Marinobacterium aestuarii: one gene and its partner. The protein of the gene in region 2 binds, or shares a complex with, the protein of the main gene of each other region. Links are inferred from orthologs where the notes say so. Each region holds a gene or a part of one and is shown on either strand. Other genes may lie near its edges.

Region 1 (2,854 bases), 990 kb from region 2 along the record:
GAGTCGCGCTATCTCACAGGTGTGATTGCCGGCAAGATGACCAAGAGCAATGTGGTGGGTTATGTCGGCTCATTCCCGATTCCCGAAGTGGTGCGCGGCATCAATGCCTTCACCCAGGGGCTGCGCAGTGTTAACCCCGACGCCACCGTGAAGGTGGTCTGGGTCAGCTCCTGGTATGACCCCGCCAAGGAGCTGGAAGCGGCGGAAAGCCTGATTCTGCAGGGCGCCGACGTTATCAGTCAGCACACGGATTCAGCGGGCCCGATCCAGGCGGCTGAAGCCAAGGGTGTCTACGCCTTTGGGTACAACTCCGACATGTCGCTCTACGGCAAGAATGCACACCTGAGTGCGGCTGTGTTCAATTGGGGACCACTGTACGAAGCCAAGGCCCGTGCCGTGATCGACGGTAGCTGGAAGGCTGAGGATGTCTGGGAGGGTCTGGCGGCAGGTTATGTGGATATAGCACCCATGAACGATGCGGTACCGGCTGATGTACAGCAGCTGGTGATGGATCTCAAGCAGCAGATTGTCGATGGCAAGCTCCATCCTTTCGCCGGTCCTCTGACGAATCAGGCAGGGGAGATAGTGGTGGCAGAGGGTGAAGTACTGGCCGACAAGGACATGCTGTCCATGGGCTATTACGTCCAGGGCGTTGAAGGCGAATTACCCAAGTAACCGTTCGTCCTGAACATTGCCGCTCATGCACATCCATGTGCCCGCGGCATGACCGCCAGGGATGGCGCTAATCCTGAAAACGCAGGAGCAGTTTTCAGGGACCGTTCGTCCTGAACATAAACCCTGCTCTCGTACATCCTGTACCCGCAGGATAAGTACATCCCTGTACAAAAAAGGGCTGCCAATGGCAGCCCTTTTTTGATTCGACGCCTTAGGCGCAGGATCTGGATCAGATACCGGCGTCGGCGCGCAGGGCGTCGGCCTTGTCGGTACGTTCCCAGGTGAAGGCGGTGAAGGTATCGTTGCCCACCGTCATTTCGTAGGGGTCGCGACCGAAGTGACCGTAGGCCGCGGTGGCCAGGTACATCGGGTGCAGCAGATCAAGCATGCGGGTGATAGCGAACGGACGCAGGTCGAAGTGCGCGTTTATCAGCTGGATGATCTTGTCATCGGAGATCTTGCCGGTGCCAAAGGTGTTGATGGCAACAGAGGTTGGCTCAGCCACACCTATGGCGTAGGACACCTGAATCTCGCAGCGGTCGGCCAGGCCTGCAGCCACAATGTTCTTGGCGACGTAGCGGCCGGCATAGGCGGCGGAACGGTCAACCTTGGACGGGTCCTTGCCGGAGAAGGCACCGCCACCGTGACGGGCCATGCCGCCGTAAGTGTCAACGATGATCTTGCGTCCGGTCAGGCCGCAATCGCCCACTGGGCCGCCGATAACGAACTTGCCGGTCGGGTTGATGTGGAACTTGGTGTCCTTGCTGATCCATTCGGCCGGCAGCACGTGCTTGATGATCAGTTCCATCACGGCTTCACGCAGGTCGTTCTGGTGAACTTCCGGGTTGTGCTGGGTCGAGAGTACAACAGCGTCTATACCGCAGGGCTTGCCGTTTTCGTAACGGAAAGTGATCTGGGACTTGGCATCCGGACGCAGCCAGGGCAGCAGGCCCGAACGGCGCGCTTCGGCCTGACGCTCAACCAGACGGTGGGCGTAGGTGATAGGTGCCGGCATCAGCACATCTGTGTCATTGGAGGCATAGCCGAACATCAGACCCTGGTCACCGGCGCCCTGATCTTCGGGGCGTGAGCGGTCAACACCCTGGGCGATATCGATGGACTGCTTGCCGATGATGTTGATAACACCACAGGTTTCGCCGTCGTAGCCGACCTCGGAGGAGGTGTAGCCGATCTTGCAGATTACGTCACGGACGAGTTTCTCCAGATCGATCCAGGCATTGGTGCTGATCTCGCCGGACACTATGGCAACACCGGTTTTGACCATGGTTTCGCAGGCCACACGGGCGTACTTGTCTTCGGCAATGATGGCATCAAGTACTGCGTCGGAAATCTGGTCCGCAATCTTGTCTGGATGGCCTTCAGACACGGATTCGGAAGTGAACAAGCCGTATTCGCTCATCTGCGCTATGCATCCTCTTTTCAGGGGTATAACTAATAAGGAACCCGTGCCAGACCGGCCAGGCGATTTCATAATTGCGCGCATTTTACCGGCGATGGATGCAAAATGCATGACGAATGCCGGCGTTTTTAATGAAATTTTCCCTAATTCATATGAAATTACCTCATTCAGGTGCAAAAAAGATCGATTCCCATTTGATGCCGGAGGGCAACTAAGCGAAAATTACGCCTTTCAAATTTTCAGTCCTCCACACTCTTACTTGTTCGGGTTAAAATCCCAGGAGTTGTTTTAATGTCCTCTCGCAGAGAACTTGCCAACGCCATTCGTGCGCTGAGTATGGATGCCGTCCAGAAAGCGAAGTCCGGCCACCCCGGAGCGCCCATGGGCATGGCGGATATCGCCGAAGTGCTTTGGAACGACTTCCTGAAACACAGCCCCACCAACCCGCAGTGGTTCGACCGCGACCGCTTCGTGCTGTCCAACGGTCACGGTTCCATGCTGGTTTACTCGCTGCTGCACCTGAGCGGTTATGACGTCAGCATCGACGACATTAAAAACTTCCGTCAGCTGCATTCCAAAACCGCCGGTCACCCCGAATACGGTTACTGCCCGGGTGTTGAAACCACCACAGGCCCGCTGGGCCAGGGCGTGTCCAATGCCGTGGGCTTTGCCATCGCCGAGAAGACGCTGGCGGCGCAGTTCAACCGCGACGGTCACGACATCATCGATCACTACACCTACACCTTCATGGGTGATGGC
Region 2 (4,090 bases):
TGATGAGGAAAATCATTTCGGACTATGGCAATGCGGTTTCTTTTTCTGCTTTTTATCATCATCCCAATTATCGAAATTACCCTGCTGATTAACGTCGGTCAGGCCATCGGTGCCTGGTATACCGTGGGGCTGGTGCTGCTGTCGGCCTTTATCGGCGTCAATATGCTGCGCTATCAGGGGCTGTCGACGCTGGCGCGGGCGCAGCAGAAGATCAACGCCGGCGAGATGCCCGCCGGTGAAATGATCGAGGGGCTGGTGCTGGCCGTGGGCGGTGCGCTGCTGATCACGCCGGGCTTTTTTACCGATGTTATCGGCTTCTGCTGCCTGATTCCCTTTACCCGCCAGCTGCTGTCAAAAGCGCTGGTGAGTCGTTTTACCCTGGTGGCGGCGTCCCACCGTCGTTCTCCCTTTGAGGGCCCCGAGGTTCCACCGGGGCCGGGCAACTCCCGGCCCGACCCCCGTGTCGATGGCAAGGGTGATACCATCGATGGCGAGTACCGCCGCGAAGACGACTAAGCGACTCCAGCACAGCGGCTCTCCAGTCACTACGGGTGACCCCATGTTTTCGTCCTTCCTTATACAGGCGCCGCTGGCGCCTGTTGTCGTTGGGGCTCTGGCCCCTGCTTTCGGGGGCTGGTGAGTGCGGGGCTTTGGGCTGCAGGGCAGAGGATGCAGGGCAGAAATTTTTCAAATTTTTTTGCTGGTGCTGTTGAAATGCATTTCCCCGCCCCCATTATCCTGAACATCCAGTATCTGGGGCAGCAGATGGCCTGTTGTCCTTTCTCTGTAAACAATAGCTTTGGATCCTAATAAGATCAGGAGAGTAGAACAGATGAAAATTCGTCCGCTTCACGACCGAGTTGTAGTTCGTCGCAGTGAAGAAGAAACCACCAGCGCTGGCGGTATCGTTCTGCCGGGTTCTGCTGCAGAAAAGCCGAACCGTGGAACTGTAATTGCAGTGGGTGAAGGGCGCACGCTGAACAACGGTGATGTGAAAGCACTGACCGTTAAAGAAGGTGACGTCGTTCTGTTTGGCCAGTACTCCGGTAGCAACGTTGTCAAGCTTGACGGCGAAGAGCTGCTGATCATGAACGAAAGCGAAATCTTTGGTGTGGTCGAAGGCTGATTGGCCTGCTTGACCCCGTTGATTTCCGATTTATAACGCTTTGTATAGGATTAACAGACAATGGCTGCAAAAGACGTACGTTTTGGTGATGATGCACGCAAACGCATGCTCAAGGGTGTCAACATCCTGGCTGACGCTGTAAAAACGACCCTGGGCCCTAAAGGCCGCAACGTGGTACTGGAAAAATCCTTTGGCTCGCCGCTGGTCACCAAAGACGGTGTATCCGTTGCCAAGGAAATCGAGCTGAAAGACCGCTTCGAAAACATGGGCGCGCAGATGGTCAAGGAAGTCGCTTCCCAGGCCAGCGACGTTGCCGGTGACGGTACTACCACTGCAACTGTTCTGGCTCAGGCGATCGTCAACGAAGGTCTGAAATCCGTTGCTGCCGGCATGAACCCGATGGACCTGAAACGCGGTATCGACAAGGCCACTATTGCCGTTGTTGAAGAACTGCGCAAAATGGCTGTGCCCTGCACAGACTCCAAGGCCATCTCCCAGGTCGGTTCCATCTCTGCCAACTCCGACACCGATGTTGGCGAGCTGATTGCCAAGGCAATGGAGCGCGTTGGCAAGGAAGGCGTCATCACCGTTGAAGAAGGCACCAGCCTGCAGAACGAGCTGGACGTTGTTGAAGGCATGCAGTTTGACCGCGGTTACCTGTCGCCGTACTTCATCAACAACCAGGAAAACATGTCGATCGACCTGGATCACCCTTACATCCTGCTGTTCGACAAGAAAATCTCCAACATCCGTGATCTGCTGCCGACTCTGGAGCAGGTTGCCAAGTCTTCCCGTCCGCTGCTGATTATTGCAGAAGACGTTGAAGGCGAAGCGCTGGCAACTCTGGTTGTCAACAACATGCGCGGTATCGTCAAGGTTGCTGCCGTCAAGGCACCGGGCTTTGGTGACCGTCGCAAGGCCATGCTGGAAGACATCGCTGTCCTGACCGGCGCCACCGTGATCGCTGAAGAAGTGGGTCTGAGCCTTGAAACCGCCACGCTGGAACAGCTGGGTCAGGCCAAGCGCATCAACATCACCAAGGAAAACACCGTCATCGTTGACGGTATTGGTGAAGCCACTGATATCCAGGCTCGCGTACAGCAGATCCGCGCTCAGATCGAAGAAACGTCTTCTGATTACGACCGCGAAAAACTGCAGGAACGTGTTGCCAAGCTGGCCGGCGGCGTAGCCGTTATCAAGGTCGGTGCTGCCACCGAAACTGAAATGAAAGAGAAGAAAGCCCGCGTTGAAGACGCCCTGCACGCAACCCGTGCGGCCGTTGAAGAAGGCGTGGTTCCTGGCGGCGGTGTTGCACTGATCCGCGCTCTGTCCAACGTACAGGGCCTGGAAGGCATCAACCACGACCAGACTGTCGGTATCGAACTGGCCTTCCGCGCCATGGAAGCTCCGCTGCGCCAGATCGTTGAGAACGCCGGCGAAGAAGGTTCCGTGGTTGTCTCCAAGGTTCGTGCAGGTACTGGCGCCTTCGGTTACAACGCGGGTACTGGCGAATACGGCGACATGCTGGAAATGGGTATCCTGGATCCGGCCAAGGTGACACGTTCTGCGCTGCAGGCGGCGGCATCTGTTGCCGGTCTGATGATCACCACCGAAGCCATGATCGCTGATCACCCGGAAGACAAGCCGTCCATGCCTGATATGGGTGGCATGGGTGGAATGGGTGGCATGGGCGGCATGATGTAAGCAGCCTGCCCAGGCTCCCTTGACCCGCCGCCAGGCGGGTCGCACGCTAAAACCCCGACTTATGTCGGGGTTTTTGCGTTTAGGGCAATGGCTGTCAACCCGCGGGGTTGGTCATCCAGCGCGCACGCTGATGTGCACGATTGCAGGGAGGCAGGAGGTTGAGCGACGCAGGATGCCAAAACCCAGGAACAGGCATGATCGGTGATATTGCACCCTGGTCAAGTGTCACTTCGATGTCTCCTGCTTTTAGTGCTATCGGTTCACTCATTGGACCCTGATACGCCATACGCATGAGTATGCGTATGGCGTATAGGCCTAGTCGGTATTTCGATTGGTGCTGCGCAGCCTATCGTCTAGTCTTGAACGCGTTTAACAGCTTTACGACACAACAATAAATACGGAATACACGATGAATAAGACCGTTTCGATTCTGGCCGGCGCCATGCTGAGCCTGGGGCTGATGAGCGCTCAGGCCGCGACCCTCAAAATGGCCTACGATGCCGACCCGGTATCGCTGGATCCGCACGAGCAGCTCTCCGGCGGTACCCTGCAGCTGTCCCACATGACGTTCGACCCGCTGGTGCGCTGGTCCAGGGATCTGGGCTTCGAGGCCCGTCTGGCTGAAAGCTGGGAACGCGTGGATGACCTGACGATGCGCTTTCACCTGCGCCAGGGCGTGAAATTCCACAGCGGCAACGCGATGACTGCCAAGGACGTGGTCTTTACCTTCAATCGTCTGAAGGAGTCCGCCGACTTCAAGAGCATCTTCGGGCCGTTCAAGGAAGTGAAGGCGGTTGACGACTACACCATCGACCTGGTGACCCACAAGCCTTTCCCGCTGGTGCTGAACAACGCCACCTACCTGTTCCCAATGGACAGCGCCTTTTACAGCGGTACCGACGAAAACGGCAAGCCCAAGGACCTGCTGGTCAAGCACGGCGATTCCTTTGCATCCAGCCACCTGTCTGGCACCGGTCCCTATACCATCAGCAGCCGCGAGCAGGGCGTGAAGGTAGAGTTTGACCGCAACCCGGATTACTGGGATACGCAGTCGCCGGGCAACGTCGACCATATAGTACTGACTCCGATCAAGGAGGCACCGACCCGCGTCGCCGCGCTGCTGTCCGGTGATGTCGATTTCATCGCGCCGGTGCCGCCCACTGACCTGGATCGTATCGAAAAGAGCGACCGGACGAACCTGGTGGCCATGGGCGGTACCCGCATCATCACCTTCCAGCTGAACCAGGCGCGGGTCGAAGC

The links. Proteins that work in one complex are often made in the same cells at the same time.
Region 1: the proteins of groL (region 2) and metK are in contact, whole or in part, in a cryo-EM structure (PDB 8P4O), measured with the Escherichia coli proteins. The link is inferred for Marinobacterium aestuarii from one-to-one orthologs.

The regions. Positions count from the first base shown.
Region 1 is NZ_CP015839.1:343,657-346,510, forward strand. It holds metK (methionine adenosyltransferase), read right to left. Parts: upstream 2,096-2,854; coding sequence 905-2,095; downstream 1-904. Other genes in the region: A8C75_RS01500 (BMP family ABC transporter substrate-binding protein), read left to right, coding at 1-675; tkt (transketolase), read left to right, coding at 2,387-2,854. UniProt on the Escherichia coli protein: Catalyzes the formation of S-adenosylmethionine (AdoMet) from methionine and ATP.
Region 2 is NZ_CP015839.1:1,338,047-1,342,136, forward strand. Bases 523-3,508 are described here. They hold groL (chaperonin GroEL), read left to right. Parts: upstream 523-1,186; coding sequence 1,187-2,830; downstream 2,831-3,508. Other genes in these bases: A8C75_RS05945 (co-chaperone GroES), read left to right, coding at 833-1,126; A8C75_RS05955 (ABC transporter substrate-binding protein), read left to right, coding at 3,240-3,508. In the rest of the region: A8C75_RS05940 (FxsA family protein), read left to right, coding at 31-516; more of A8C75_RS05955, read left to right, coding at 3,509-4,090.